One region of the Arthrobacter sp. NPDC058130 genome, then DNA from elsewhere that is predicted to be linked to it. Evidence: riboswitches for the same ligand, from Rfam matches in the RefSeq annotation. Region 1 holds a riboswitch; the other holds the start of a gene.

What was found. Region 1 has a riboswitch for glycine ahead of gcvP (aminomethyl-transferring glycine dehydrogenase). Riboswitches for the same ligand answer to the same signal wherever they lie in the genome.
Region 2: another riboswitch for glycine. It lies ahead of gcvP (aminomethyl-transferring glycine dehydrogenase); the one in region 1 lies ahead of gcvP (aminomethyl-transferring glycine dehydrogenase).

What each region holds. Positions count from the first base shown of each region.
Region 1 is NZ_JBHVTV010000015.1:51,995-66,745, reverse strand. It holds gene fliQ (flagellar biosynthesis protein FliQ) at 1-250, shown strand, start outside; gene ACFVTM_RS20215 (flagellar biosynthetic protein FliR) at 252-1,010, shown strand; gene ACFVTM_RS20210 (flagellar biosynthesis protein FlhB) at 1,010-2,116, shown strand; gene ACFVTM_RS20205 (flagellar biosynthesis protein FlhA) at 2,190-4,238, shown strand; gene ACFVTM_RS20200 (hypothetical protein) at 4,216-5,538, shown strand; gene ACFVTM_RS20195 (carbon storage regulator) at 5,548-5,793, shown strand; gene flgN (flagellar export chaperone FlgN) at 5,808-6,323, opposite strand; gene ACFVTM_RS20185 (sigma-70 family RNA polymerase sigma factor) at 6,567-7,385, shown strand; gene ACFVTM_RS20180 (Dps family protein) at 7,551-8,030, shown strand; gene ACFVTM_RS20175 (MFS transporter) at 8,165-9,763, opposite strand; gene ACFVTM_RS20170 (TetR/AcrR family transcriptional regulator) at 9,832-10,371, shown strand; glycine riboswitch at 10,597-10,695, shown strand; gene gcvP (aminomethyl-transferring glycine dehydrogenase) at 10,851-13,763, shown strand; gene gcvT (glycine cleavage system aminomethyltransferase GcvT) at 13,776-14,751, shown strand, end outside.
Region 2 is NZ_JBHVTV010000006.1:147,854-162,604, reverse strand. It holds gene ACFVTM_RS12800 (MFS transporter) at 702-2,057, shown strand; gene ACFVTM_RS12795 (putative hydro-lyase) at 2,054-2,857, shown strand; gene ACFVTM_RS12790 (hypothetical protein) at 2,854-3,117, shown strand; glycine riboswitch at 3,357-3,454, shown strand; gene gcvP (aminomethyl-transferring glycine dehydrogenase) at 3,600-6,491, shown strand; gene gcvT (glycine cleavage system aminomethyltransferase GcvT) at 6,503-7,639, shown strand; gene gcvH (glycine cleavage system protein GcvH) at 7,936-8,319, shown strand; gene glyA (serine hydroxymethyltransferase) at 8,316-9,638, shown strand; gene ACFVTM_RS12765 (L-serine ammonia-lyase) at 9,876-11,288, shown strand; gene lipA (lipoyl synthase) at 11,302-12,321, shown strand; gene ACFVTM_RS12755 (methylenetetrahydrofolate reductase) at 12,383-13,219, shown strand; gene cycA (D-serine/D-alanine/glycine transporter) at 13,209-14,675, shown strand; gene purU (formyltetrahydrofolate deformylase) at 14,672-14,751, shown strand, end outside.

The DNA.
Region 1 (14,751 bases):
CTGCCTCCAGGCCATGATTGTGGCCGCGAAGCTCTCCGCGCCGGTGCTGGTCACGGCGCTGGTGGTGGGCCTGGCCATCTCCCTGTTGCAGTCCATCACGCAGTTGCAGGAAGCCACACTGTCCTTCGTGCCGAAGGCGGCCGCGGTGGCCGTGGCGCTGATCGTCTGCGGGCACTGGATGATTTCGGAGATGGTGACGTTCACGAACGACCTCTTCGCGAAGATTCCGTCCCTGCTCGGAGGCCTGTGAGGTGGGCATCCCCATCGACCCGACCTGGCTGGAAGTCCTGCTCCTGGCCACGGTCCGGATGACCGCGTTCCTGATCGTGGCGCCGCCCTTCTCGCACCACGCCTTCCCGGGGCGGGTGAAGGCGATGCTCGGACTGGGGCTGGGCCTGGCGGTGACGCAGCGCATGGTCGGCGGCTACACGCCCCGGGACACCGCCGGGTTCCTCACCGGTCTGGTCCTGGAGCTGCTGACCGGGCTCGTGCTGGGATTCCTGGTCCTCGTGATCTTCTCCGCCATCCAGTCCGCCGGCAGCCTGATCGACCTTTTCAGCGGATTCCAGATGGCCCAGGCCTTCGACCCCCAAATGATGGTCAACGGCGCACAGTTCACCCGGCTCCTGCAGATGGCGGCACTGGCCCTGCTCTTCGCCTCGGACGGCTACCAGCTGGTCATCACGGGCCTCACCGGCAGTTTCGCCGCCCTGCCCCTGGCCGGAGGGATCGACCTGGCCCAGCCGGTGCAGGCCATCATCGCGGCCGTGTCCGGCATGTTCCTCGCTGCCGTGCAGATCGCCGGCCCGCTCCTGGTGGTCCTGTTCCTTGCCGACGTCGGGCTCGGCCTGCTCACCCGCGTGGCGCCGGCGCTGAACGCTTTCTCGCTGGGCTTCCCGCTAAAGATCCTCCTCACCCTCATGCTGGCCGGCTTCATGTTCCTGGCCCTGCCCCGGATCGTCTCCAGCCTCGCCGGACAGGCGGCCAAAGCAGTGCTGGGGGTGGGCTGATGGCGGATTCACAGGAAAAGACCGAGCAAGCCACTGACAAGCGGATGAAGGAAGTCCGCTCCAAGGGCCAGCTGTCCCGTTCCCAGGACCTCACCGCCTGGCTCGGCGTCGGCGCCGCCGCGCTCATGCTGCCCAGCACGGTGGACCGGGCCGCGAACGCCGCCACGGACCAGCTTTTCACCGTCCGCGGCATCGTGTCCGCACCGGATCCCGGCAAGGCCTTCCAGGCGCTCGAAGACGGGTTCGCGTCCATCGCCGGGATCGTCGGCCCCCTGCTGATCGTCGTGTTCCTGGCTGTCCTCGTCGGCTCCGCCCTCCAAGGCGGCGTCCACGTGAAGAAATTCAGGCTCGAATTCGAACACTTCAACCTGCTCAGCGGGGTCAAGCGGCTTTTCGGTGCCCAGGCGGTGTGGGGCGGCCTGAAGGCGCTGCTGAAGGCGAGCGTCGTCGGGCTGGTGCTCTACTGGGTGGTGCAGGGGTTGATCCCGGTGCTGCTGACCGCCGGCGGGCTGCCGGTGTCCGGTGTGACCGCTGCCGCGGCCGGCGGCATTGCCTCGCTGGTGCAGTTCGCGGTGGCCGCCGGAATCGTGCTGGCCGCGGCGGACTTCTTCGTGGTGATGCGGCGCAACCGCAAGAAGACCCGGATGTCCAAGAAGGAAGTCCAGGACGAGAACAAGAACAGCGAGGGCGACCCGCTCATCCGGTCCCAGCGCCGCGCGCGCCAGATGTCGATGAGCCGGAACCGCATGATCGCCTCGATCGGGGATGCCGACGTCGTCCTGGTCAACCCCACGCACGTGGCCGTGGCCCTCAAATACGAACCCGGCAAGTCCGCGCCCCGCGTGGTGGCCAAAGGCTCCGGGCACATCGCTGCGAGGATCAGGGAAGAGGCCGAGCAGAAGAACGTCCCCATGGTCCAGGACATCCCGTTGGCCAGGGCCCTCCACGGGGCCTGTGAACTGGGGGACGAGATCCCCGTGGACTTCTACCGGGCGGTGGCCGGCGTCCTCGCGTTCGTCATGGCGCTCAAGGCCCGGGGGGCCGCCGCCGGGATGCACCGCATGAGCAGCACCGGTGCCACAGCATGGAACGCCAGCGCCGTATGAAAAACCGTAGTAAACACCGTATGAAACGCGGCAGGAAAACTTTGGGAATCAGCGTCTGTGAAAGGACCGCACCATGAACAACAGGCTGAACCGGCTGGTGGTGCCCATCGGCATCGTGGGGATCGTGCTCCTGCTGGTGGTTCCCGTGCCCGCACCCCTGCTCGACTTCCTCATCGTCTGCAACATCCTGCTGGCGCTGCTGGTCCTGCTGACCAGCATGTTCGTGAAGAAGCCGCTGGACTTCTCCGTGTTCCCGTCCCTGCTGCTGGTGGCCACGCTCTTCCGGCTCGGCCTGAACGTCGCCTCCACCCGCCTGGTGCTGGGCAACGGGTACGCCGGGCAGGTCATTGAAGCCTTCGGCAAGGTGACGGTGGGCGGCTCCATGATCATCGGCGCCGTCGTATTCCTCATCCTCGTGGTGATCCAGTTCGTCGTGGTCACCAAGGGTGCCGAGCGCGTGGCCGAGGTTGGCGCGCGCTTCACCCTCGACGCCATGCCCGGCAAACAGATGGCGATCGACGCCGACCTCAACGCCGGGCTCCTCACCGACGCCCAGGCCCGGGAGCGGCGGGCCGAGGTCTCGGCAGAGGCCGACTTCTACGGTGCCATGGACGGCGCCTCGAAGTTCGTCAAGGGCGATGCCATCGCCGGCATCATCATCATCATCATCAACTTCATCGGCGGCATCGCCATCGGCATGCTGCAGCGCGGCATGGAGATCGGCGATGCCCTGAACACCTACGGCCTGCTGACCATGGGCGACGGGCTCGTCACGCAGATCCCGGCGCTGCTCATGGCCGTCTCCACCGGCATGATCGTGACCCGGTCCAACGCCGAGTCGGACATGGGCCGGACGGCCTCCACCCAGCTGCTGCAGTCACCCAACGCGCTCATGATCGCCGGCATCGCCGCCCTCGCCATGGCCCTGATCCCCGGCATGCCGCCCCTCCCGTTCGTCCTCGTCGGAATCGGCCTGATCATCGCCGCCCGCCGGACCGCCGCCGGCCAGCGGGCAGCGGAGACGGCCCGGGAGGCGGAATCGACAGCGCTGAACTTCCCGGAACAGGACCCCAACGAGAAGCTGCTGGAAGACATGCGCATCCACCCCGTGGAGATCCTGCTGGCACCGGACCTCGTGGACATGGTCTCCGGCGCCTCCGACGACCTCCTGGCCCGGGTCCGGTCCCTCCGGCACAAGATCGCCATGGAACTGGGCCTCGTCATCCCGCCGGTCCGCACGAGGGACAGCGTGGACCTCCCGCCGGCCACCTACGCCATCCGGATTGCCGGTGTGGAAGCCGGCCGCGGCACGGCCCCCGGCGGCCAGATGCTCGCCCTGGGCGAGAACCTGGACTCGCTCCCCGGCGCGGCGATGATCGAGCCCGTGTTTGGGCTCGCCGGGAAGTGGATTCCGGGGGAGATGCGGCACAACGCCGAAATGACCGGCGCCACGGTGATCGACCGGGTCTCCGTCCTGGTCACCCACCTGTCCTCGATCGTCGCGGCCAACGCTGCCCGGCTGCTGTCCCGCGAGGACGTCCGCGTGCTGACCGAAGGTGTGCGCAAGCAGAGCCCCTCCGCCGTCGACGAACTGACCCCGGCGCTGCTCTCCCTCGCCGAGCTGCAGCGCGTCCTCCAGGGCCTGCTGGACGAGCAGGTGCCCATCAACGACCTCGCCCGGATCTACGAGGCCCTCACGCTCCGCGCCAAGATTTCCACGGATCCGGAATCGCTCGTGGAAGCCGCCCGGCAGGCCCTCGGCCCCGCCCTCACGGCCAAGTTCATGGACGGCCCCGTGCTCAACGTCATCATGATCGACCCCGTCCTGGAACAACACATGCTCGAGGACATGCGGCCCGCGGAAGGAGGAAGCCAGATCGTCATGGGACAGGAAAGGCTCGACGCCGTGCTGCGCTCGGTGGGCTCCGCCGTCGACGCCGCGGCCGCCGCCAACCGCCAGGCCGTGCTCGTGTGCGCACCGGCGCTCCGGCCCGCCATCCACCGGCTCGTGGGCACGCAGCCCGGATCGGTGCCCGTGCTGTCCTACCGCGAGGTGACCTCTGCCAACGTCCGGATCGAAACAGTAGGAGTGGTGCGCCATGCCGAACCGCTATCGGCTTAAGGGAACCTCCCTCGAGGAGATCCGCCGCAAGGCAGAACAGCAGTACGGACCCGCGGCCCGGATCGTGTCCGCCGAACGCGTCATCAGTCCGGGCATCGCCGGCCTCTTCGCCCAGGACCGCTACGAGGCCATGATCGAGATCATGTCCAAGCACGAGGTGGTCACCGGCGAGGTCGTGCCCGACGCCGACATACTGGCAGAGACCGAATCGGCCGGCCCCGCCGGTAGCCCCGTTGGCAGCCCCGGCGGCAGCCCGGCCGGGGAGAGCAACGCCGGAAAGTACGACGCCGACGCTGCCGCCGCAGCACCGGGGGCGCCTGCAGCGCAGACCGGACCGCCGGCCGCGCCTGCGGCGGCCCGGGCCGCCGTCGGTCCGTCCCATCACCTTCAGGGCGCCGCCATCGCCGCTCTGCTGGAAGAGGCGGACGCCGCCGAGCTGAGTATGCACCGGCCCGCCACCGCCGGGGTGTCCACCGAGTCGCGGGACTTTGCCGAGCTTCTGGAACAGCTCGGCGCCGGGCTCAGGACCCCGGCGGAACCAGATGCCGCCGGCCCGGCCCCCGCCGTCGGAGTTCCCACCGGAGTTCCCACCGCGGGAGCTCCTATCGACAGCCACCCCGGGCGGCCTGACAGTGCCTCCCCGGCTCCGGCCCCAACCCCCGCTACCGCGCCGCGCCCGGCCCCCGCTTCCTCAACTCTGGCCCCAGCCCCAACCCCAGCCCCAGCTCCCGCCGCCGCGCCGGGCCGGGCGCCTGCGGATGCCGAGGTCGCCCCCGCACCGCTGAACGGCGTCGGCGATCTTGTCGTGTTGGTCGGTCTCGGGGAGGACGCGATGGATGCCGCCCTGGCCATGTCCATGGCGGCAGGCGGTGCCGATGTGCGGACCGCCGGCGACCTCTCCGCCTATGGCCACCTGCACGTTGACGGGCGGCAAAGCGCCACGGCCGCCCGCGCCCACGCGGTGCTGACGGAGCGCACCGTCCTGGTGGCGTTCGGGCTCGGCAAGGCCCGGAACGCCCTGGCCCGGGTGCAGTCCGTGGCCGCGCTCTCCGCCGACCAGGTCTGGGTGGTGGTCGATGCCGGACGGAAGCACGAGGACACGGCGCGCTGGGTCGGCGTGCTCTCGGCCCAGATCAACGTTGCCGCAGTGGCGGTGGTCGGCGCCTCGGAGACCGGGTCGCCTGAAAGCGTCAATGGCCTGGGACTGCCCGTGGGCTGGATCGACGCCCGCCTGGCCGGTCCGGATCCGACATGGCAGAACAGGCGGGAACCGTCCGACGCGTCCCGCGGTGAAGGGTAGATTGAGAAGATGCTGGTACTTACACGCAAGCCGGGCGAACAGATCATGATCGGCGACGGCATCGTCATCACGGTCCTGGAAGGCCGCGGCGACGGTGTTCGGATAGGCATTGAGGCGCCCCGGGGTGTGCCCATCCAGCGCCGGGAAGTCATCGAAGCCATCGCGGCCGCAAACCTCGCTGCGGCGGAAGCCGGCCCGGAGGCCGAGGACGCGCTGCGCGGGCTCCTGCCGCCCGCCGCTCCCGCCGAAGGCTAAGGACCGCTGCCGGATCAGTCCCGTTCCCCGCCCAGATACTGGGCCAGGGCAGGCTGGGGTGCACGCCGTACCACGGCCAGGGCCCGCTCCAGGTTCCCGCTGGTGGCCAGCTGATCCAACAGGCCGGCGGTGCCTGCCGGACCGTGGCGTCCCGGCAGGGGGAGTGTTAGCAGCGCCTCTTCGTTCACGCGGGCGGCCTCGCCCAGCCGGGCAAGGAGTGCGTTCAGGGCGTCCAGGTGCTCGCGCAGGATCCCGGGCCAGGGGCCTGCGGGGGCAGCAGCGATCAGTTCGACCAGCGTCGCCTGTGCCGGCACGCCCCACAGGGCCGCCACGGCAGCAGATTCGACACTCCGGGCCAGGGCTTCAAAGCCCAACCGGTCCAGCACGGCTTCGATCTCGGACGCCATCAGGCTCAGCCATTCCACGTTCCCGGCCCCAACGTGCAACCGCTGGGTTTCCAGCCTGAAAAGGAGCAGTTCCAGCTGCCGGCGCTCCTGCCACAGTGCCGCGGAGAGATCACTTGCGCTCATGGGCCCCATTCTCTTTCCGCCCCCTGAATCGCAGGTTCGGGGCGGGTACCGCACTTTTTGCCAAGCTTTTCCCTGAGGGTACACGCAGATCCCAAATCAGGTGATAGGTTTCCTCCATGGGTGCTGCGCCCTGCTTGCGAACGCTGACTCCTATGGGGGGAGCACCGGTCGGTTTTGGGCGCGGTTCTCGGCGTTTTAAGGGTCTGTGACCCTTCGGATCCGGTCTCATGGGGGGACACAGTATTGAATCGCGTGGAACGCAACGAGATGGTCACGCAGCACCTTCCGCTGGTGGGGTATCTCGTCTCAGATTTGTGCTCGAAGGCGTCACACCTTTCTCGCGATGACTTGGCCTCGGCCGGTGCCATTGCCCTGATCACGTCGGCCGATTCGTTCGATCCCGACCTCGGGGTGCCGTTTGGCGCGTTCGCGCGCCGGCGCATCCTTGGCGCGTTCGCGGACGAGATGCGGGCCAGCGACTGGGCCACCCGCTCCGCCCGCCGGCGGATCAAGGAAACCATGTCCGTCCAGGAAACGCTGGCGTCCGCTCTTGGCCGCACGCCCACCGTCGACGAGATCGCCTCCGCCCTTGGGGTCCAGCAGAGCGTTGTGGAGGCCGCGCTCGCGGATGCCTCACGCACGCTGACACCCCTCGATGAAGCGGTGGTGGATACCCTGGCCGCCGAAACCCTCACGCCGGAACACTCCGTGCTCGCGGACGAACGGCTCCAGTACCTGCGGGCCGCCGTGAAATCCCTGCCGGAACGGATGCGCTACGTCGTGGAGGAGATCTACTTCGGCGACCGGACGGTCAAAGACCTGGCCGCTGAACTCGGGTCCACGCACGCCGCGGTGTCCCAGCAGCGTTCGGAGGCCATCCGGCTCATGCGCGACGGTCTGACTGCGCACTACGCCGACGATCCCGCGCAGCCGTTCGAACCCCAGTCCAGGATCACGCCGCGGCGCCGCAACGACTACCTCACCCAGCTCTCCGAGGCCACCTCCGGCGGCATTACCCGGGCCGTGTTCCCCCGCGGTCCGGTCCTCAACGAAGCGGTCTAAGCCGCCCCGAAACGGTTAGTAAGCCAACTTAGTAAGCTGATCGAGAAATTCCTCCCCGAACCGTCGCGGCCGGACTGCGCCTGCGGTAGCGTCGAAACCATCGGCCGGACCGCCAGCCAATGGCGCACGCGGCCCACACGGCACCGGTTCTATCGAGGAGGACGCATGAAAGCAACACCTACACTGACGACCAACCTGCAGGCAGTCCTGGTGGACCTGATCGAACTCCACGTTCAGGGCAAGCAGGCGCACTGGAACATCGTCGGGACCAACTTCCGGGACCTTCACCTCCAGCTGGACGAGATCGTCGACGCCGCCCGGGGATTCGCGGATGACCTCGCCGAGCGCATGCGCGCCCTCCACGCCCTCCCGGACGGCCGAAGCTCCACAGTTGCCAAGTCCACCGCATTGGCCCAGTTCCCGGCGGGCCTGATCACCACCAAGGACGCCATCGAACGCATTGTCGCTGCGCTGGAGGCAGCCGTGGGCACCATGCGCAAAGTCCATGACGAAGTGGACGATGAAGACCCCACCACCGCCGACCTGCTGCACGAATTCATCGCCAAGCTCGAGCAGTACGCCTGGATGGTGAATGCCGAGACCATGAAGGCCACGGCCAGCGTGACCACTCCGGACAGCAAGTAGGTCCGGCGCCCACCGGGCCGCCCTTGCAACCTCAGCGTCCGACGCCGGGTATTCCCGGCGTCGGACGCTGTTGTTTATGGCGCTGGCGAGTTGCTGGACGCCCGGCAGAAGTACCTTGACGGTCTCTGAGCCTGCTAGCTTGCCTTCGGCACCTTTCGCAGGAGAACGGCCGCGAGCACGCATGCCCCGGACATCAGGACCAGCGCGATGGAAGCCGTGACGTGCACGCCCGAGTCAAAGGCCGTGCGCGCGGCCGCCGTCACCGCCTCCGCCAGCGGCGCGGGAAGCATCCCGGCGAGCTCCACCGCACCGGCGAGGGTCTCGCCGGCCTGGTTCGTGGCCGCGGCCGGCGCGAGCTCGGACACGCCCGCGGGGAGCCGGAGGTTGCCCTGGTAAGAGGCTGTCAGGATCGAGCCGAGGATCGCCGTGCCCAGCAGGGACCCCACTTCATACCCGGTCTCGGAGATGGCGGCGGCGGCCCCCGACTTGTCCGCAGGCGCCGCGCCGAGGATCAGGTCATTGGAGATCGTCTCCGCGGCACCGACCCCCAGGCAGAGGACCAGCAGCGCGGCCAGCAGCAGCGACGGGCCGTGGCTGTGGTCGCCGAAGGCCACCAGGAAATAGCCGGCCGCGCTCAGCATCAGGCCGCCGGCCACCACAAAGCCGGGCCGCACCTTCCGAACCAACGGGACCACCAGGAGCCCTGCGACGACTGTGGCGATGAGGGCCGGGATCATGGCGACCCCGGAGGCCGAGGGGGACTGGCCCTCCAGCAGCTGCAGGTGCTGGGCCAGGAAGAGAATGAAGCCGTTGAACGAGAACAGCGCCAGGACGTTGGCAGTGATGGCGGTGCTGAAGACCCGGTTGCCGAAGAGGCTGACATCGAGCATGGGCGCCGTCCGGTGGGCTGTGCTGTGGTCCGTGCTGTGCACCCGGGCAAGGGTGCGCTGCCGCCGGATGAATACATAGCCCATGAGCAGGCCGGCACCGATGCTCGCGAAGGCCTCCGGTGCGGGACCGTGGGTGGCGAGGGTCTTGATCCCGTAGACAACGGGCACCATGACCAGCAGGGACAGGACGATGCTGGGCACATCCACGCGGCCCGGCTTCGGGTCGCGGGATTCCGGGATGAGCGCCGGACCGAGCAGCAGCAGCGGCAGGATGATCGGCACGGCGACCAGCAGGACGGCGCCCCACCAGAAGTGTTCCACCAGCCAGCCGCCGGCAATCGGGCCGAGGGCGGCGCCGCCGGAGAACCCGGCTGCCCAGATCGCAACGGCCAGCCTGCGCCGGTTGGGCTGCGGGAAGATGTTGCGGATCAGGGAGAGCGTAGACGGCATGAGCATGGCGCCGAAGAGGCCAAGCCCGGCGCGTCCGGCGATCAGCCACTCGGCGCTCGGCGCGAACGCCGTCGCGGCCGAAACCGCGGCAAACCCTGTGCTTCCCACGAAGAGGAGCCGGCGCCGGCCGATCCTGTCGCCCAGGCTGCCCATCGCCACCAGGAGTCCGGCCAGGACCAGGGGATAGGCGTCGATGATCCACAGCAGTTCCACGCCGGAGGCGTCCAGGCTGCGGGCGATGGCCGGCAGGGCGAAGGTCAGGGCGGTATTGTCCACGGCCACAAGCAGGACGGGGAACATCAGCAGGGCCAGAGCTACCCAGTCGCGCCACGGTGCCCGCGGGCCGGTGGCCGCCTGGGTGCTGGTGGCGGCGGTGATCGATGGAATGCTCATGAAACGTAACTATACCGTCTGGACGGTACAGTTAAGAAATGCCGGGCCGGACAGGCATGATGGGAGGCATGCCCAGGAAACCCGTCGCCCGCGAGGCCGTTCTCGACGCCTTCGAATCCCTGCTCATCGAAGTCGGTGAACGCGCCGCGACGCTGGACGCCGTCGCACGCCGGGCCGGAGTCTCCAAGGGTGGCCTCCTCTACCATTTCCCGACCAAGGAGGCGATGGTCGCGGTCCTGCTCGAACGGCTGGACCGGCATCTGGCTGCGGATGTTGCCGCCATGGCGGAGGCCCCCGAAGGGGCGGCGGTGTACTTCATCAAGTCCTCGGTATGGGCGGACACCCCCATGGACCGGGTGTTCGTCGCGGCTACGAGGCTCGCCGAGGTGGCGCACGAGGAGACCCTCGGACGCTTCGCCGCCGCCCAGGCGAACTGGCTGGAACTGCTGGCGGCCGACGTCGGGCCCGCCATGGCAAAGGCCGTCCTGTATATGGGGGACGGGTTGTACTTCAACGCCATGCTGGGCCGGGGGCCGGGCGCGTCGCCCCCGGAAGTCGAGGCCGACGTCGAGAGCCTCCTGGCCGCCGTCGAGAAGCTGCGCCGCTGACGCCTGAGCCGCGCTATATCGAGCGGGGTCCGGGCTGAGCCAGGGCCTCCGAATACGCCGGAAGCCTGCGACTTCGCCGTAACGGTACGGCGCCCTCGGACGCTTCCGGCGAACCCGTGGGGCCGGCCCCTTAACCTGGACCGGCGCCGGGAGGGAGTTTGCGGACGCACGCCCGGCATAGGAGAATGAGAGGTGACTGTTGTCACCCCCAACTGAATACGCCTTTGATCTGCGGCGGGAGAGTCCTGCAAGTAGGTACAAGCAGGCGCCGTAGGAGCAAATCCTCCCCAGGAATCTCTCAGGCCCATGTACCGCCGCGGCAAGGCATCTCTGGAAAGTAGCAGGCGCGTCCTAACACGCTGTGCTCACCGACGGTGCAAGCGGAGCCCCTCTTATGGGGGCTGCGCGGAAACTCTCAGGTCCAAGACAGAGCGGGGAGGAACCCGAATCAATGTGGCGTACCCTGCGCCGCCAGAGTTATGGAGTTCCTTGTGACTGTTACACCAGCGTCCACGTCCTTCGTTGACCGGCACATCGGCGCCCGCCGCCAGGCCGACGTCGACGCCATGTTGAAGGCTGTCGGCCACGACACCGTCGACGCACTGGTGGACACCGCCGTTCCGAAGGACATCCGCCAGGACTCCGATCTGGCGCTCGCCGCGGCCCTCAGCGAAGTGGAAGTCCTCGCCGAACTGCGCAAGCTGGCCTCGAAGAACAAAACGGCCGTGCAGATGATCGGCCAAGGCTACTACGACACCCTGACTCCGCCGGTGATCCGCCGCAACATTCTCGAAGCACCGGCCTGGTACACGGCCTACACGCCGTACCAGCCGGAGATCTCGCAGGGCCGGCTCGAGGCGCTGCTGAACTTCCAGACCATGGTCCAGGACCTCGTCGGCCTGCCGATCGCCAACGCCTCGCTGCTGGACGAAGCCACCGCCGTCGCCGAGGCCGTGCTGATGATGCGCAGGGCCAACAAAAACAAGGCCGCCCACGACGGCAAGACCGTTCTCGACGCCGACTGCCTGCCGCAGACCATCGCGATCGTCAAGGGCCGCGCCGAGGCCCTCGGCTTCGAAGTCGAGGTCGCCGACCTCTCCAAGGGCCTGCCCGACGGCGACATCAACGGCGTCGTCCTCCAGCAGCCCGGCGTCTCCGGCCGCGTCTTCGACCACACCGCCGTGATCGCCGATGCCAAGGAACGCGGCGCCCTCGTCACCGTCGCTGCCGACCTCCTCTCCCTGACCCTCATCACGTCTCCGGGCGAACAGGGCGCCGACATCGCCGTCGGCTCCGCCCAGCGCTTCGGCGTGCCGCTGTTCTTCGGCGGCCCGCACGCGGCCTACATGGCGGTCCAGAAGGGGCTTGAGCGCTCCATGCCCGGCCGCCTCGTCGGCGTCTCCAAGGACTCCGCCGGTGTCCCCGCCTACCGGCTGGCCCTGCAGACCCGCGAGCAGCACATCCGCCGCGAAAAGGCCACCTCCAACATCTGCACCGCCCAGGCCCTGCTGGCCATCGTGGCGTCCTTCTACGCCGTCTACCACGGCCCCGACGGACTGAAGGCGATCGCCCAGACCGTCCACGGCCACGCCAGGACCATCGCCGCCTCCCTGAAGGCCGCCGGCCTGGACGTGCTGCACGCCTCCTTCTTCGACACCATCACCGTCTCCGTGCCGGGCCGCGCCGCGGAAATCATCGCGGCCGCCGACGCCAAGGGCGTCAACCTGCGTGCCATTGACGCCGACACCGTCGGCATCTCCGCCGATGAAGCGACGACGGCGGCCATCGTCGCCGACGTCGTGGGCGCGTTCGGAGCCAGCGTGGTGGATGCAGCAGACTCCTCCTTGGCCCTGGATCCCGCCGTCGAGCGCACCTCTGACTACCTCCAGCACCCGGTCTTCAACACACACCGTTCCGAGACCCAGCTGCTGCGCTACATCCGCCGCCTCTCGGACCGCGACCTCGCCCTGGACCGCACCATGATCCCGCTGGGCTCCTGCACCATGAAGCTGAACGCCACCGCCGAGATGGAGGCCATCTCCTGGCCGGAGTTCGCCTCCATCCACCCCTTCGCCCCCGAATCCCAGACCGCCGGCTGGCGCGAACTGATCGAGGACCTCGAAGCCCAGCTGACCGAGATCACCGGCTACGACCAGGTCTCGATCCAGCCGAACGCCGGCTCCCAGGGCGAACTCGCCGGCCTGCTGGCCATCCGCGGCTACCACCTCTCCCGCGGGGACGCCCAGCGCAACATCTGCCTGATCCCGGCCTCCGCGCACGGCACCAACGCCGCCTCGGCCGTCCTGGCCGGCATGAAGGTTGTTGTCGTGGCCACCGCTTCCGACGGCACGATCGACCACGCGGACCTCACCGCCAAGATTGAGCTGCACAAAGACGCGCTGTCCTGCATCATGATCACCTACCCCTCCACCCACGGGGTGTACGACGCCGACGTCCGCGAGGTCTGCGACGCGATCCACGCCGCCGGCGGCCAGGTGTACATCGACGGCGCCAACCTCAACGCCCTCGTCGGGCTGGCCCAGCCCGGCATGTTCGGCGGCGACGTCTCGCACCTGAACCTGCACAAGACCTTCTGCATCCCGCACGGCGGCGGCGGACCCGGCGTGGGCCCGGTCGCGGCCAAGGCCCACCTGGCACCCTTCATGCCGGGCAACGCCGCTGACCCGGCCAACGGCGCCGACGGCACCCCGATCTCCGCCTCCCGCTACGGTTCCGCCGGGGTCCTGCCGATCTCCTGGGCTTACGTGAAGCTGATGGGCGGCCAGGGCCTGACCGAGGCCACCAAGTCGGCCCTGCTCGCGGCGAACTACATCGCGGCCCGCCTGAACGACTCCTTCCCGGTGCTCTACACCGGCGAGGGCGGACTCGTGGCCCACGAGTGCATCCTGGACTTGCGCGAACTCACGGCCAAGACCGGCGTGACCGCCGAGGACGTGGCCAAGCGCCTGATCGACTACGGCTTCCACGCCCCCACGCTCGCGTTCCCGGTGGCCGGCACCCTGATGGTGGAGCCCACCGAGTCCGAGGACCTCGGCGAGATCGACCGCTTCATCACCGCCATGGTCGCCATCCGCGCCGAAATTGACCAGGTCGCCAACGGCGACTTCACGGTGGAGCACAGCCCGCTGCGCAACGCACCGCACACCGCCGCCGCCGTCGTATCTACCGACTGGACCCGCGAGTACCCGCGCGAGCAGGCCGTCTTCCCGGTCCACACGCTCAAGCAGGACAAGTACTTCCCGCCGGTCGGCCGGATCGACGGCGCCGCGGGCGACCGCAACCTGATCTGCTCGTGCCCGCCTCTCGAATCCTTCGAAGAAGACACAGCAGTCCACTCCGAAGACTCCGCCAACTCCACCTCTGACAGCTAGGGACAGCCAACGATGACTGAGAACTACACGGCCCTATACGAAGAGCACAAGAAGCTCGGTGCCTCCTTCACGGACTTCGGCGGCTGGCAGATGCCCCTGAAGTACAGCTCCGAACTCGCCGAGCACCACGCCGTCCGCAAGTCCGCGGGCCTGTTCGACCTCTCCCACATGGGCGAAGTCTGGGTCACCGGCCCGGACGCCGCAGCCTTCCTGGACTACGCCCTCGTCGGCAAAATCTCCGCGATGGCCATCGGCAAGGCCAAGTACTCGCTGATCTGCAACGAGGACGGCGGCATCATCGATGACCTCATCACCTACCGCCGCGGTGACGAGAAGTTCCTCGTCGTCCCGAACGCGGGCAACGCCAAGGTGGTCGCCGCGGCCCTCGCCGAGCGAGCCGGTTCCGGAAAGGAAGGTGGGTTTGACGTCACCGTGCAGGACGCGTCCGCCGAGACCTCGCTGATCGCGGTCCAGGGCCCCAAGGCCCAGGAGATCCTGCTGCGCCTGGTGCCTGCCGCGCAGCACGAGCTCGTCACCGACCTGAAGTACTACGCCGCCGTGGAAGTGCCGTTCATGTTCGGCGGGACAAGCCAGGACCTCCTGCTGGCCCGCACCGGCTACACCGGTGAGGACGGCTTCGAGATCTTCGTCGCGAACGACGACGCCGCCGCCCTCTGGCAGGCCCTCATCGCCATCGCCGAAGAGGGCGAACTGACGCCCGCCGGGCTTGCGTCCCGCGACTCGCTCCGCCTCGAGGCCGGTATGCCGCTCTACGGCAACGAGCTCTCCCTTGAGGGCGACCCGTTCGCCGCCGGCCTGGGGCCGGTTGTCGCGCTGTCCAAGGAAGGCGACTTCATCGGCAAGGCCGCACTGGCCGCCAAGAAGGAAGCCGGTGCAGGCTCCACCACGGGCCGCAAGCTCGTCGGGCTCAAGGGCCTGGGACGCCGGGCCGGCCGCGGTCACTACCCGGTCCTCAAGGACGGCAACG
Region 2 (14,751 bases), on a different contig from region 1:
ACACGCAAACATGGAGGGGGAACCATGCAGTCCAAGGGGACATGGCAAATTGCAGCGGGCTTGATATTCCTGGCGGCCACGGTGTTCACGCTGCCGATGCCTCTGTTTGAGGTGTTCTCGGGCAGCGCCGGACAGGGCGCGGCGGCAGCGTTCGTCCTAGGACTCGCGCTTCTCGCCGCTGGCCTCGGCCTGGTCGCAGTGGGCCTGTACAAGCGATCCCGGAACCTGCGGACCGCGCGCAGCTACGACACCAGGGAGCCCTCCTCATCCGACGAGGACCGGCCGACCAATCCTCATTCAATGCCACATACATATGGCGCCCTTCCTCCACCGGGGTAGACAGGCGCAAAGCCACAAGAATTAAAACGACGACGGCGGGATGTCCCGCCGTCGTCTTTCATGCCGCCCGGAGCTTCGAAGTAGCGCTTCCGCGCCCTAAATCCGGTTAAATCCGGCAATTGCGAAAACGACTGCACACCCTCAACCCCTTGACGGTGTGATCTGCGTCGCGTAAATTGTTCAACAATCCGGATTGTTCAACAATCCAACAACTGATCGCAGTTACGACTTCCGCAGCATCACGGTAGCCGCACACACACCCCAATGTCCCCACCTGCAACGCCGCAAGCCGGGACAGGCAGGGCGCACCAACACCATCCGCCCGCACTCGGATGACATCCACACTCTTCATGGAGGTACAAATGGCCGCTCCATCAGTAATGGCCCCCGCTGACCCGAAACCCGTTGTGGGGCGCAAGGGCATGTACAAGGCCTTCGCGGCGAGCCTGACCGGAACCGCGCTGGAGTTCTATGACTTCGCCGTCTACTCCGCGGCGGCTGCGATCGTTTTCCCGCTGATCTTCTTCCCGGCTTCAGACCCCGTCACGGGCACCCTGTTGGCCTTCTCCACCTACGCGGTGGGCTACATTTCCCGGCCCGTCGGCGGCATCATCTTCGGCCGGCTCGGGGACGAGGTCGGCCGCAAGAAAATCCTGGTCATCACGCTCGTGCTGATCGGTGCCGCCACGTTCCTCATCGGCCTTCTTCCCACCTACGGCAACATCGGTGTCATCGCCCCCGCAATCCTGGTCTTCCTCCGTTTCGCGCAGGGTGTCGGCGTCGGCGGCGAGTGGGGCGGGGCAGTCCTGCTCTCCAGTGAATTCGGTGACCCGAGCCGCCGCGGCTTCTGGGCATCCGCCGCGCAGATCGGCCCGCCCGCCGGCAACCTGATGGCCAACGGCGTGCTTGCCGTCCTGACTATGGCCCTGTCCGAAGAGGATTTCTTGAACTTCGGCTGGCGAATCGCCTTCCTGATCTCGGCACTGCTGGTGGCCTTCGGGCTCTGGATCCGGCTCAAGCTTGAGGACACCCCGATCTTCAAGGCCATGGAAGCCAGGGGAGACAAACCCAAGTCCCCGATCCGCGAAGTCCTGGCAACCCAGCGCCGGCCCCTCGTCGCGGCCATGCTCAGCCGCATCGGCCCGGACGTCATCTACGCGATGTGCACAGTCTTCATGCTCACGTACGGCATTCAGAAACTTGGCTTCGACCGCGGCCAAGTGCTGGTGGCCGTCCTCATCGGCTCGGCACTCCAGATTTTCACCATGCCGCTTGCCGGGGCCATCTCTGACCGCATCAACCGCCGGCTGGTCTATGCCATCGCCGCAGTGGCCGCCGCCGTCTGGGGATACCTGTTCTTCATCGTCCTCGAAGGACGGTCCCCGGTCATGCTGATCGTGGGAACCGTGCTGGGCCTGCTCTGCCACTCGTTCATGTACGGACCCCAGGCGGCCTTCGTTGTTGAACAGTTCTCGCCGCGGCTCCGCTCCACCGGCAGCTCGCTGGCCTACACCTTCGCCGGAATCATCGGTGGCGCCATCGCACCGTTCATGTTCACCCTCCTGCTGGGCACCTTCAACAGCTGGGTCCCGGTGGCCATCTACCTCAGCGTTGCCTGCCTCCTGACCTTGGTAGGCCTGGCCCTGGGACGGGACTCCGACGTTGCCGAGGACCAGGAGTACCTCCAGTCTTCAACTGAGCTGGCGGAGTCCCGATGAACCAGGCCAACGCACGCCTGGCACCCGCCGATGCACGCCTGAAGTTTCGCAACGGCCTGGTCACTCCCGCCTCCGGATGGAGCGACGGCTACACCCAGGCAAACCTGATAGCTGTGACGGCCGACTACGCCGACGAATTCATCGAATTCTGCCGGCTCAACCCCAAAGCCTGCCCCCTCATCGACGTCATCCCCGCGGGGCAGTACGAGAGCGCCCTCGCCGCAGGGTCTGACATCCGCAGTGACATCCCCGCCTACCGGGTCTGGGTGGACGGCGAACTTGCCGACGAAGTTACGGACGTCGCATCGGTCTGGCGTGATGACATGGTGGGCGTCCTCATCGGCTGCAGTTTCACCTTCGAAGCCGCACTCGCCAGCGAGGGCGTCCCGCTCCGGCACACCGAAACCGGACGCAACGTCCCCATGTACCGCACGAGAATCGAGTGCACGCCTGCGGGACGAATCCACGGACCGATGGTGGTTTCCATGCGCCCGATGCCGCCCGAACTGGTCGAAACGGCCATCAGGGTGACGTCGGAAGTACCCAAGGTCCACGGCAGCCCGGTTCACGTCGGGGCGCCCGGGGACCTCGGCATTGCCGACATCAACCGCCCCGATTTTGGCGATGCGGTGGAGATCCGGCCGGGGGAAGTGCCGGTTTTCTGGGCGTGCGGTGTGACACCGCAGAGCGCAGTGACGGCATCTAGGCCGGCCTTCGCCATCAGCCACGCCCCCGGACACATGTTCATCACTGATGTTCCCGAAAGTACCTACCGGGAACGGACAGGAGCGTCATCATGAAGAAGAGACTTCCCGTTGCCGAGAAACGGGCGCGCAGGATCATTAACCTCTCGGCGCCACGGCGGCAAGCCACCGGCACCCACTGCGAACTGACCGGAGTCTGGCAGAGCCCGGCGGGAGCGAGCATCTCGCTGTACGAAGGCCAGCTCCTCCCGAGCGAGGCCGGCCGGCCATGTGTCTGGACGTACGCCGGCCACCCGGCACGCAAGGCCGATTCCGCAGATGCCCGGTGGGCGGCTCCGGAGTATCAAAGACTGTAAGGGCAGCAAGCGGCAAGCGGACGACGGCGGGACTTCCCGCCGTCGTCCGCTTGCCGTTGATTCGACCATCGCCAGCAACTGCAAAAGCTCCGCACCGTTGTTCGCCCGGGCTCCCGGACGTGGACCGCGAGGAGCTCGGTTGCTATCGTCAACCAACGCCTCAGACGGACCCGCATCTTGCAACCGGCCCGCGCACCAAGTAATGTGTGAGCCGTGTCACCCACCAGTGGCACGGCTTATGATCTGCGGCGGGAGAGTCCTGCCGGTACGTTCAGCAGGCGCCGTAGGAGCAAATCCTCCCCAGGAATCTCTCAGGCCCACGTACCGCCGCGGCAAGGCAACTCTGGAAAGCAGTCCGGGAAACCGGGCTCACCGACGGTGCAAGTGGCGCCTGCTAAACAGCAGGCAACGCGGAAACTCTCAGGTCCAATACAGAGCGGGGAGGAACCCGAATCATCGTGGCGCTTTGTGCCACCTGAATTATGGAGTTCCTCATGACGATTCAATCGTCCCCGTCCACGTTCGCAGACCGTCATATCGGTGCGCGCCGCCAGACAGACATCGACACCATGCTCAAGGCCGTCGGCTACGACAGTGTAGACGGCCTCGTTGACAATGCAGTCCCCGCTTCCATTCGCCAGGAAAAGCCGCTCAGCCTGGACAGCGCCCTCAGCGAAGTTGAGGTGCTGGCCGAGCTGCGCAAGCTGGCTTCCAAGAACAAGACGGCCGTGCAGATGATCGGCCAAGGCTACTACGACACTGTCACGCCGCCGGTGATCCGCCGCAACATCCTCGAAGCCCCGGCCTGGTACACGGCCTACACGCCGTACCAGCCGGAGATCTCGCAGGGCCGGCTCGAGGCGCTGCTGAATTTCCAGACCATGGTCCAGGACCTCACGGCGCTGCCGGTCGCCAACGCCTCCCTCCTGGACGAGGCCACCGCCGTCGCCGAGGCCGTGCTCCTGATGCGCAGGGCCAATAAGTCCGCAGGTCAGAACGCCGGTGCCCGCGACGGCAAAACAGTCATTGATGCTGACTGCCTCCCGCAGACCATCGCGATCGTGCGGGGCCGCGCCGAGGCGCTAGGCTTCGAGGTTGAGGTCGCCGACCTCTCCAAGGGCCTGCCCGACGGAGACATCAACGGCGTCGTCCTCCAGCAGCCGGGCGTATCCGGCCGGGTGTGGGACCAGTCCGCCGTGATCGCACAAGCCAAGGAACGCGGCGCCCTGGTCACCGTGGCAGCGGACCTTCTGGCCCTGACCCTGATCACCCCTCCGGGCGAGCAGGGCGCGGACATCGCCGTCGGCTCCACGCAGCGCTTCGGCGTGCCGCTGTTCTTCGGCGGCCCGCACGCGGCCTACATGGCGGTGCGCGAGGGCATGGAACGCACGCTTCCTGGCCGAATTGTTGGCGTCTCCAAGGACAACGCCGGCGTCCCCGCCTACCGGCTGGCACTGCAGACCCGCGAGCAGCACATCCGCCGCGAAAAGGCCACGTCCAACATCTGCACCGCCCAGGCCCTGCTGGCCATCGTCTCCTCGATGTACGCCGTGTACCACGGTCCCGAGGGCCTGAAGGCGATCGCCGAGACCGTCCACAACAACGCCCGGGCCCTCGCCGCCACGCTCAAGATCGTCGGCCGGGAACTGGTGAGCGAATCCTTCTTCGACACTGTCACGGTCCGCGTTCCGGGTAAGGCCCGGAAGGTCATCAACGCTGCCGAGGCCCGCGGTATCAACCTGCGTTTCATCGATGCGGACACAGTTGGCGTGTCAGTCGATGAGACCACGACGGCGGAGGTCCTCTCCGCGGTGGTTGTCGCCTTTGGCGCCGGTCCGGTGGTGGAGGCCAAGGGCTTCGACCTGCCCGAATCCGTGGTCCGCACCTCCGACTACCTCCAGCACCCGGTCTTCAACACACACCGTTCCGAGACCCAGCTGCTGCGTTACATCCGCCGCCTCTCGGACCGCGACCTCGCCCTGGACCGCACCATGATCCCGCTGGGCTCCTGCACCATGAAGCTGAACGCCACGGCCGAGATGGAGGCCATCTCCTGGCCGGAGTTCGCCTCCATCCACCCCTTCGCCCCGGACTCCCAGACCGAGGGCTGGCGGGAACTGATCGAGGGCCTGGAATCGGACCTGACTGAGATCACCGGCTACGACCAGGTCTCGATCCAGCCGAATGCCGGCTCGCAGGGCGAACTGGCCGGCCTGCTGGCCATCCGCGGCTACCACCTCTCCCGCGGCGATGCCCAGCGCAACGTCTGCCTGATCCCGGCCTCCGCGCACGGCACCAACGCCGCCTCCGCCGTCCTGGCCGGCATGAAGGTCGTGGTCGTGGCCACCGCTTCGGACGGCACGATCGACCACGCGGACCTGACCGCCAAGATCGAGGCCAACAAGGACGTCCTGTCGGCGATCATGATCACCTACCCCTCGACCCACGGTGTGTACGACGCCGACGTCCGCGAGGTCTGCGATTCGGTGCATGCGGCCGGCGGACAGGTCTATGTTGACGGCGCCAACCTCAACGCCCTCGTGGGCCTCGCCCAGCCGGGGAAGTTCGGCGGCGACGTGTCCCACCTGAACCTGCACAAGACGTTCTGCATCCCGCACGGCGGCGGCGGACCCGGCGTGGGCCCGGTCGCGGCCAAGGCGCATCTGGCCCCGTTCATGCCGGGCGACGCCAACAAGGCCGCGCACGAGGCCTGCGCCATCGAACCGGGAACTGGAGTTGCGATCTCCGCCTCCCGCTACGGCTCGGCCGGTGTCCTGCCGATTTCCTGGGCGTACGTGAAGCTGATGGGCGGTGTGGGCCTGACCGAGGCCACCAAGTCTGCTCTGCTCGCGGCGAACTACGTCGCGGCGCGGTTGGATGAGCACTACCCGGTGCTCTACACCGGGGAGAGCGGGCTGGTGGCCCACGAGTGCATCCTGGACCTGCGCGAACTCACCGCCAAAACGGGCGTGACCGCCGAGGACGTGGCCAAGCGTCTCATCGACTTTGGCTTCCACGCGCCCACGCTGTCGTTCCCGGTGGCTGGCACCCTGATGGTGGAGCCTACCGAGTCCGAGGACCTTGCGGAGATTGACCGTTTCATCGAGGCGATGATCACCATCCGGCAGGAGATCGACCAGGTCGCCAACGGCGATTTCACGGTGGAGAACTCCCCGCTGCGCAACGCACCGCACACGGCGGCCGCCGTCGTATCTTCCGGCTGGGAGCGGGCGTACCCGCGTGAGCAGGCCGTGTTCCCCGTGCACGCACTCAGGCAGGACAAATACTTCCCGCCCGTCGGCCGCATCGACGGCGCCGCAGGCGACCGGAACCTGGTCTGCTCCTGCCCGCCGCTTTCCGAATTCGAGAACTAAGGAGTATCCCGATGACTGAGAACTACACCGCTCTCTATGAGCAGCACAAAATAGCCGGCGCCTCCTTCACTGACTTCGGTGGCTGGCAGATGCCGCTCAAATACAGCTCCGAACTCGCCGAGCACCACGCGGTCCGCAACGCGGCGGGTTTGTTCGATCTCTCCCACATGGGCGAAGTCTGGGTCAGCGGCCCGGATGCCGCAGCCTTCTTGGACTACGCCCTGGCCGGGAAGCTGTCCGCGGTCACCGTCGGCAAGGCCAAGTACTCGCTGATCTGCGACGAGGACGGCGGCATCATCGATGACCTCATCTCGTACCGTCGAGGCGAGGAGAAGTACCTCGTGGTCCCGAACGCCGGCAACGCCGTGGTGGTCGCCGCGGCCTTGGCCGAGAGGGCTGGTGCCGGAAAAGAAGGCGGGTTCGACGTCACCGTCGAGGACGCCTCCGCCGAGACCTCCCTGATCGCAGTCCAGGGACCGAATGCAGAGGCCATTCTGCTGACGCTGGTTCCGGCTGAGCAGCATTCGCTGGTGGCTGAGCTGAAGTACTACGCGGCTGTTGAAGTCCAGATCAACGGGCAGGAGCTGCTGCTTGCCCGCACCGGCTACACCGGCGAAGACGGGTTCGAAATCTACGTGCCGAACGACGACGCTCCGGGCCTGTGGGAGAAGCTGCTGGAAACCGGAAGCGCCCACGGGCTCGTCCCGGCCGGCCTGGCCTGCCGCGACTCGCTGCGGCTGGAGGCCGGCATGCCGCTCTACGGCAATGAGCTCTCCCGCGAAGGCAATCCCTATGCCGCAGGCCTGGGGCCCGTTGTCTCGCTCGCCAAGGAATCGGACTTCGTCGGCAAACCCGCACTGGGCGATCTGAAGGCAGCCGGCGTCGGGTCCACCAGGGGCCGCAAGCTGGTCGGCCTCAAGGGACTGGGCCGCCGCGCCGGCCGCAGCCACTACGCGGTCCTCAAGGAGGGCAACGTTGTTGGCGAAGTGACCTCAGGGCAGCCGAGCCCCACCCTGGGCTACCCCATTGCCATGGCCTATGTCGACGTCGAACACGCCGCACCGGGCACCGCCCTGGACATCGATTTGCGCGGCAAGGCAGAGCCGTTCGAAGTGGTGGCACTGCCGTTCTACAAGCGCCAAAAGTAGCCCGGCCCCCGTCGGGACCGACATCCTCCGCGTGCTCGGTCGCGTATACGCCCGCTGGGCGGACGTGACGCTCCCTTAGACGCAAGCTTCCGGATGCCGGACCCCGACGGAGCCTCCACGAAAGGGGCGCCTTCGAAAACCGCGGCCAACCGGCCCTCAAGGTCGGCCCGCCTCCCGTTCCAGGCATCTTAGGAAGCGCCTTCGAAGGCCAAAGGTGCTGGGGATGAGCCGCCTGCCGTCACCTGGCATTCAAACCGACCGCAGATTTTTATTCAGACGAGATTAAAGGAATTGAAATGAGCAAAGTAGTTGCTGAACTGAAGTACTCCGCCGAGCACGAGTGGGTTGCTGTTGATGGGTCAGGCCCAGTGGGGATTGGTATTTCCGCTGTGGCGGCTGATGCCCTGGGTGACATTGTGTATGTGGATCTGCCGGAGGTTGGTTCGTCGGTGACGGCGGGGGAGACGTGCGGTGAGGTGGAGTCGACGAAGTCGGTTTCGGATCTGTATGCCCCGGTGACCGGCGAGGTTGTGGCGGTCAATGATGATGTTGTGTCGGATCCGGCGCTGATCAACAGTGACCCGTATGGTGCCGGCTGGCTGTTCAAGGTGGCGGTGACCGCGGAAGGTCCGCTGCTGTCTGCTGAGGAGTACGCGGCAGCGAACGGCGGCGAACTGTGAGCGCCGCGGTGACCGAAACCGGCTTCGCGCAGGTGGTCTCCGCGTCCCTGGACGCGGACCTGTCCGCGCTGGATCCGGAGATCGCGGCGAAGATCGACGCCGAGCTGGGCCGGCAGCGGGACGGGCTGGAGATGATCGCCTCGGAGAACCACACCGCCAGGGCCGTCATGCAGGCGCAGGGTTCCGTGCTGACCAACAAGTACGCCGAGGGCTACCCGGGCAAGCGCTACTACGGCGGCTGCGAGCACGTGGACGTCATCGAGCAGCTCGCGATCGACCGGGTCAAGGCCCTGTTCGGCGCCGAATACGCGAACGTGCAGCCGCACTCCGGCGCGCAGGCGAACGCCTCGGTGATGCACGCCCTGATCCGGCCGGGGGACACGATCATGGGCCTGAACCTGGCGCACGGCGGGCACCTGACGCACGGGATGCGGATCAACTTCTCCGGCCGGCTCTACAACGTCGTCCCGTACCAGGTCCGTCAGGACACCCACACGGTGGACATGGCCGAGGTCGAGGCCCTGGCCCTGGAACACAGGCCGGCGCTGATCGTGGCCGGCTGGTCCGCGTATGCCCGGCAGCTGGACTTCGCCGAGTTCCGCCGGATCGCCGATTCGGTGGGCGCGTACCTGATGGTGGACATGGCGCACTTCGCCGGGCTGGTCGCGGCCGGGCTGCACCCGTCCCCGGTGCCGCACGCGCACGTCACCACCTCCACGACGCACAAGACCCTGGCCGGTCCGCGCGGCGGGATCATCCTGACCAACGACGCCGAGGTCGCGAAGAAGATCAACTCCGCGGTGTTCCCGGGCCAGCAGGGCGGCCCGCTGGAGCACGTGATCGCGGGCAAGGCGGTGGCGTTCAGGATCGCCGCGTCCGAAGAGTTCAGGGAGCGGCAGGAGCGGGTGCTGGCCGGTGCCCGGATCCTCGCGGACCGGCTGGTCCGCCCGGACGTGACCGCGAAGGGCATCAGCGTGGTCTCCGGCGGCACCGACGTGCACCTGGTCCTGGTGGACTTGCGCGACTGCGAGCTCAACGGCCAGGAGGCCGAGGACCGGCTCGCCGCGATCGACATCACGGTCAACCGCAACGCCGTGCCGTTTGATCCGCGTCCGCCGATGGTCACCTCGGGGCTGCGGATCGGCACCCCGGCGCTGGCCACCCGCGGGTTCGGTGAGGCGGCCTTCGCCGAGGTCGCGGACATCATCGCCGAGGCACTCACCGCCGACGCCGGCGCGGACCTCTCGGGCCTGCGCGCCCGCGTGGAGGCCCTCGCCAAAGCCCACCCGCTCTACCCAGGCGTGGCCGACCTCGCCTGACCATTCCCGGAGCCAGACCGTTCGCGGACTGGCTCCGGGACCGGCGGACCGGACTTTTCACGCGTGCTGCTCCTTCTCCCCACCGTCCCCCTAGCCTCGCAAGCTCGGCCAGGGAACCCTGTCGGTGTGGGCCCCCGCTTACTGACGCACGCTTTCGAAAAGCCCGGCTCCGCCGGCCCCTCGGGGGCAGCTCACCCACCGCTCTGTTACCACATATACCCAGTTAGGAACCCGGCCATGGCTGTTGGTGTTTTTGATCTCTTTTCTATTGGGATCGGGCCTTCGAGCTCTCATACTGTTGGCCCCATGCGTGCCGCAGCCGTCTTCGCCGAAGAACTCAAATCCCTTGGCAAGCTGGCGGACACGGCGTCGCTGCGGGTGGATCTCTACGGCTCCCTGGCCGCGACGGGCCACGGCCACGGCACCATGACCGCCATCCTGCTTGGGCTGGAGGGATTCCACCCCGAGCTGATCCTGCCCGAGGAAGTGGAGGGCCGGCTGGCCACGATCGCCGAGACCGGCACCCTGCAGCTGGCCGGGGCCGTGCCCCTGCCCTACGGGGTGAAGGACATGGTCCTGCGCCCGCTGACCATCCTGCCCCGGCACACCAACGGCATGACATTCACGGTCTCCGACGCCGCTGGCGAAACCGTGCACAGCGCCACGTTCTTCTCCGTCGGCGGCGGCTTCATCGTCCGCGAAGGCGAGGAAGACGCCGCCCAGCAGGAACTCGATGAATCCAAGAAGGAACTTCCGCTGCCGTTCCGGACCGCGGCGGAGCTGCTCAAGCACTGCCAGAACACGTCCTTGGGCATCAGTGACGTCATGCGGATCAATGAGGAAGACAACCGCACCGAAGAGGAGATCCGGGCGGGCCTGCTCCATATCCATTCCGTAATGGAGGGCTGCGTGGAAACCAGCCTCAGGCGCGAGGGCCTGCTGCCGGGCGGGCTGAAGGTCCGCCGCCGGGCCCCCGACTGGCACGAGCGGTTGCTGAAGGAGAGCCGGGACCATGACCCCGACTTCCGGGACCCGAAGTACTGGCAGGAATGGGTGAACCTGATCGCCCTCGCCGTGAACGAGGAGAACGCCTCCGGCGGGCGCGTGGTCACCGCCCCGACGAACGGCGCCGCTGGGATCATCCCGGCCGTGCTCTACTATGCTCTGCATTTCGCCCCCGGCATGGAGAACGCCACCCAGGCCGACCGCGACGACGTGGTGGTGAAGTTCCTGCTCACCGCCGGTGCCATCGGGGTGCTCTACAAGGAGCAGGCCTCGATTTCCGGCGCCGAGGTCGGCTGCCAGGGCGAGGTGGGCTCGGCGTCGTCGATGGCGGCCGCCGGGCTGGCCGAAGTCATGGGCGGGACGCCGGCGCAGGTGGAGAACGCCGCGGAGATCGCGATGGAACACAACCTGGGCCTGACCTGCGATCCCATCGGCGGGCTGGTCCAGGTGCCCTGCATCGAACGCAACGCGATCGCCGCGGCGAAGGCCATCAACGCCGCCAAGATGGCCCTCTGGGGCGACGGCACCCACCGGGTCTCCCTGGACGAGGTCATCGTGACCATGCGGGAGACCGGCAAGGACATGAGCTCCAAATACAAGGAAACGGCCATGGGCGGCCTCGCCGTCAACGTCGTCGAATGCTGAAGGAAAGAGAACTATGACACTGGCACCAGAAGGCCGGAAGATGCTGCGCATTGAGCAGCGAAACGCGGCCACACCGGTGGAACGTAAGCCGGAATGGATCAAGGCCAAGGTCCAGATGGGCCCCGAGTTCGTCCAGCTCAAGAACCTCGTGAAGAAGGAAGGCCTCCACACGGTGTGTGAGGAGGCCGGCTGCCCGAACATCTTCGAATGCTGGGAAGACAAGGAAGCGACCTTCCTGATCGGCGGCTCCGAATGCACCCGGCGCTGCGACTTCTGCCAGATCGACACCGGCAAGCCCTCCCCGGTGGACATGTTCGAGCCCACCAAGGTGGCCCGCTCGGTCCAGGCCATGGCCCTGCGCTACGCCACCGTGACCGGCGTGGCCCGCGACGACCTCGCCGATGAGGGCGTCTGGCTCTACGCCGAGACGGTCCGCAAGATCCACGAACTGAACCCGGGCACCGGCGTCGAACTGCTCATCCCGGACTTCTCCGGCAAGCCCGAACACATCGCGGCGATCTGCGACTCCCGGCCCGAGGTCTTCGCCCACAACGTCGAGACCGTGCCCCGGATCTTCAAGCGGATCCGCCCGGCGTTCCGCTACGACCGCTCCCTGGACGTCATCAGCCAGGGCCGCAAGCTCGGCATGGTCACCAAGTCCAACCTGATCCTGGGCATGGGCGAGACCCGCGAGGAAATCTCCGAGGCCCTCCGGGACCTGCACGAGGCCGGCTGCGACCTGATCACCATCACCCAGTACCTCCGCCCCTCCGAACGGCACCTGCCGGTGGACCGCTGGGTCAAGCCGCAGGAATTCGTGGACCTGCAAAACGAGGCGGACGAGATCGGCTTCCTCGGCGTCATGTCCGGGCCGCTGGTGCGCTCCTCCTACCGCGCCGGCCGGCTCTGGGCCACCGCGATGCGCAAGAAGGGCCGGGAAATCCCCGCCGAACTCGCCCACATCGCCGACGGCATCCAGGACTCCGGCAGCACCCGCCAGGAAGCAAGCTCCCTGCTCGCGGCTACGGCCTGACAACCCAACACCTGATGCCCCAACACCTGATGCCCAAACACCTGATGCATTGAGAGGACCAATGATGTTCCCCATCAGAATAGAAATCATCCCTTCCGAGGGAATCGTCGAGCGGGTCACGGACCTGGTGCCGTTGACCACCACGCTCACGGTGACATGCCTGCCCCATCACGGCATCGAGCGGACCATGCGCACCGCCGTGCAGCTTGGTGTGCTGGGCTACACCGTCATCCCGCACCTCGCCGCCCGGAGCCTGCATGACCGGGCCGAGCTGACCGGAATCCTCCGCGACTGCGATGCTGCTGGCATCCGCGAGGTGTTTGTCATTGGCGGGGACCGGAAGCAGCAGGCCGGACCCTACCGGTCCGCCCTCCCGCTGCTGGAAGACATCGCCCAGTACTCCGGCGGCATGATGCGGGCAGGCATCGCGGGCTACCCGGAGGGCCACCCCTCCGCCGGCCCCGTGGACATGCTGGACGCCCTCCTGGCCAAGCAGCACCTGGCCTCGCACGTTGTAACCCAGATGTGCTTCGCCCCGGAGACGATCCTTGACTACGCGGCGCTCCTGCGCCGCGAAGGCGTTGAGCTGCCCGTCTGGGCAGGGGTGGCGGGGTCCGTGCCCCGGACCAAACTGGTCTCCCTGGCGACGCAGATCGGCGTCGGAAGTTCCCTGAAGTTCCTCAGCCGGAAGGGCCCGCTGGCCCGCAAACTCCTGAGCGGCGACCGCTACTCGCCCCAAAGCCTGGTGTCCGGACTGGAAAGCCAGCCTGGCAAGCTCGCGGGCATTCATCTCTACAGCTTCAACAGCCTTGACTCTGTTCCCGGCGGACAGGGGCAGGCGTCCCTCCCAGCAGCACTCCAGACAGCATTGATTCCAGGAGCAGCACGTGACAACTGAAACCGTAACTTCCCACCAGGAGCCTCATCTTGAGCGGCAGCTCAGCAACCGGCACATCCAGCTGATCGCCATTGGCGGCGCCATCGGCACCGGCCTCTTCATGGGCTCGGGCAAAACCATCTCCGCGGCCGGGCCCTCCGTCATTTTCGTCTACATGATCATCGGCTTCATGCTCTTCTTCGTCATGCGGGCCATGGGCGAGCTGCTGCTGAGCAACCTGAACTACAAATCCTTCAGCGACTTCGCAGCGGACCTCCTCGGGCCCTGGGCCGGCTTCTTCACCGGCTGGACGTACTGGTTCTGCTGGGTGATCACGGGAATCGCGGACGTCATCGCCATCGCCGGCTACTCCAAGGAACTCTGGCCGGGGCTGCCGCTGTGGATCCCGGGCCTGGCCACCATCGCCATCCTTCTGCTCCTGAACCTGACCACGGTGAAGGCGTTCGGCGAGACGGAGTTCTGGTTCGCGCTGATCAAGATCATCGCCATCGCGGCGCTGATCGTGGTGGGCCTGTTCATGATCTTCAGCGGGTTCACCTCCGACGCCGGACCGGCCAGCTTCTCCAACCTGTGGAGCCACGGCGGTTTCTTCCCGAACGAGTTCATGGGGTTTGTGGCCGGCTTCCAGATCGCCGTGTTCGCCTTTGTGGGCATTGAGCTGGTAGGCACCACCGCAGCTGAGGCCAAGGACCCGGAGAAGAACCTGCCGAAGGCCATCAACTCCATCCCCATCCGCGTGCTGCTGTTCTACGTGGGCGCCCTGATCATCCTGATGTCCGTCACTCCCTGGACCCAGTTCCAGGCCGGACACAGCCCGTTCATCGCCATGTTCTCCCTGGCAGGGCTCGGCGCTGCGGCAACGATCGTGAACCTGGTGGTGCTCACCTCGGCCATGTCCTCGGCCAACTCCGGCATCTACTCCACCTCCCGCATGGTCTACGGACTGGCGCAGGAGGGGGACGCGCCCGGCGTGTTTAGCAGGCTGTCCCGCCGCAGGGTTCCGCAGAACGCCCTGTTCCTCTCCTGCGTCCTGCTGCTCTCCGGCGTCGTGCTGATGTACGCCGGCTCGGACATCGGCAAGGCCTTCGACATGGTGACCACCGTGTCCGCTGTCTGCTTCGTGTTCGTCTGGTCCATCATCCTGGCCAGCCACCTGTCCTTCCGCCGTCGCCGGCCGCACCTGCATGATGCGTCCAAGTACCGGATGCCGGGCGGAGTCCCCATGGTCTGCGTGGTCTTCGCGTTCTTCGCCTTCGTGCTCTGGGCGCTGACCACGCAGCCGGACACGCTTCTGGCGCTGCTGGTCACGCCGGTCTGGTTCATCCTGCTCGGTTCCGCGTGGTTCGTGCTGCGCAGGCGTCCCGCGCACCTGGCCCGATATTCGCGGTTCCAGGCCGAGCTTGCGCAGGAAGAGGCATCAGCTGTTGCGCGAGAGTTTGAGAAGGTGAAGAAGTGACCGCACAGTCCCCCGGCCTGGCTCCTGTGGAACCCGGCGCCACGGCAGAGCACGTCCTGACCGTCGACTGTGTGGA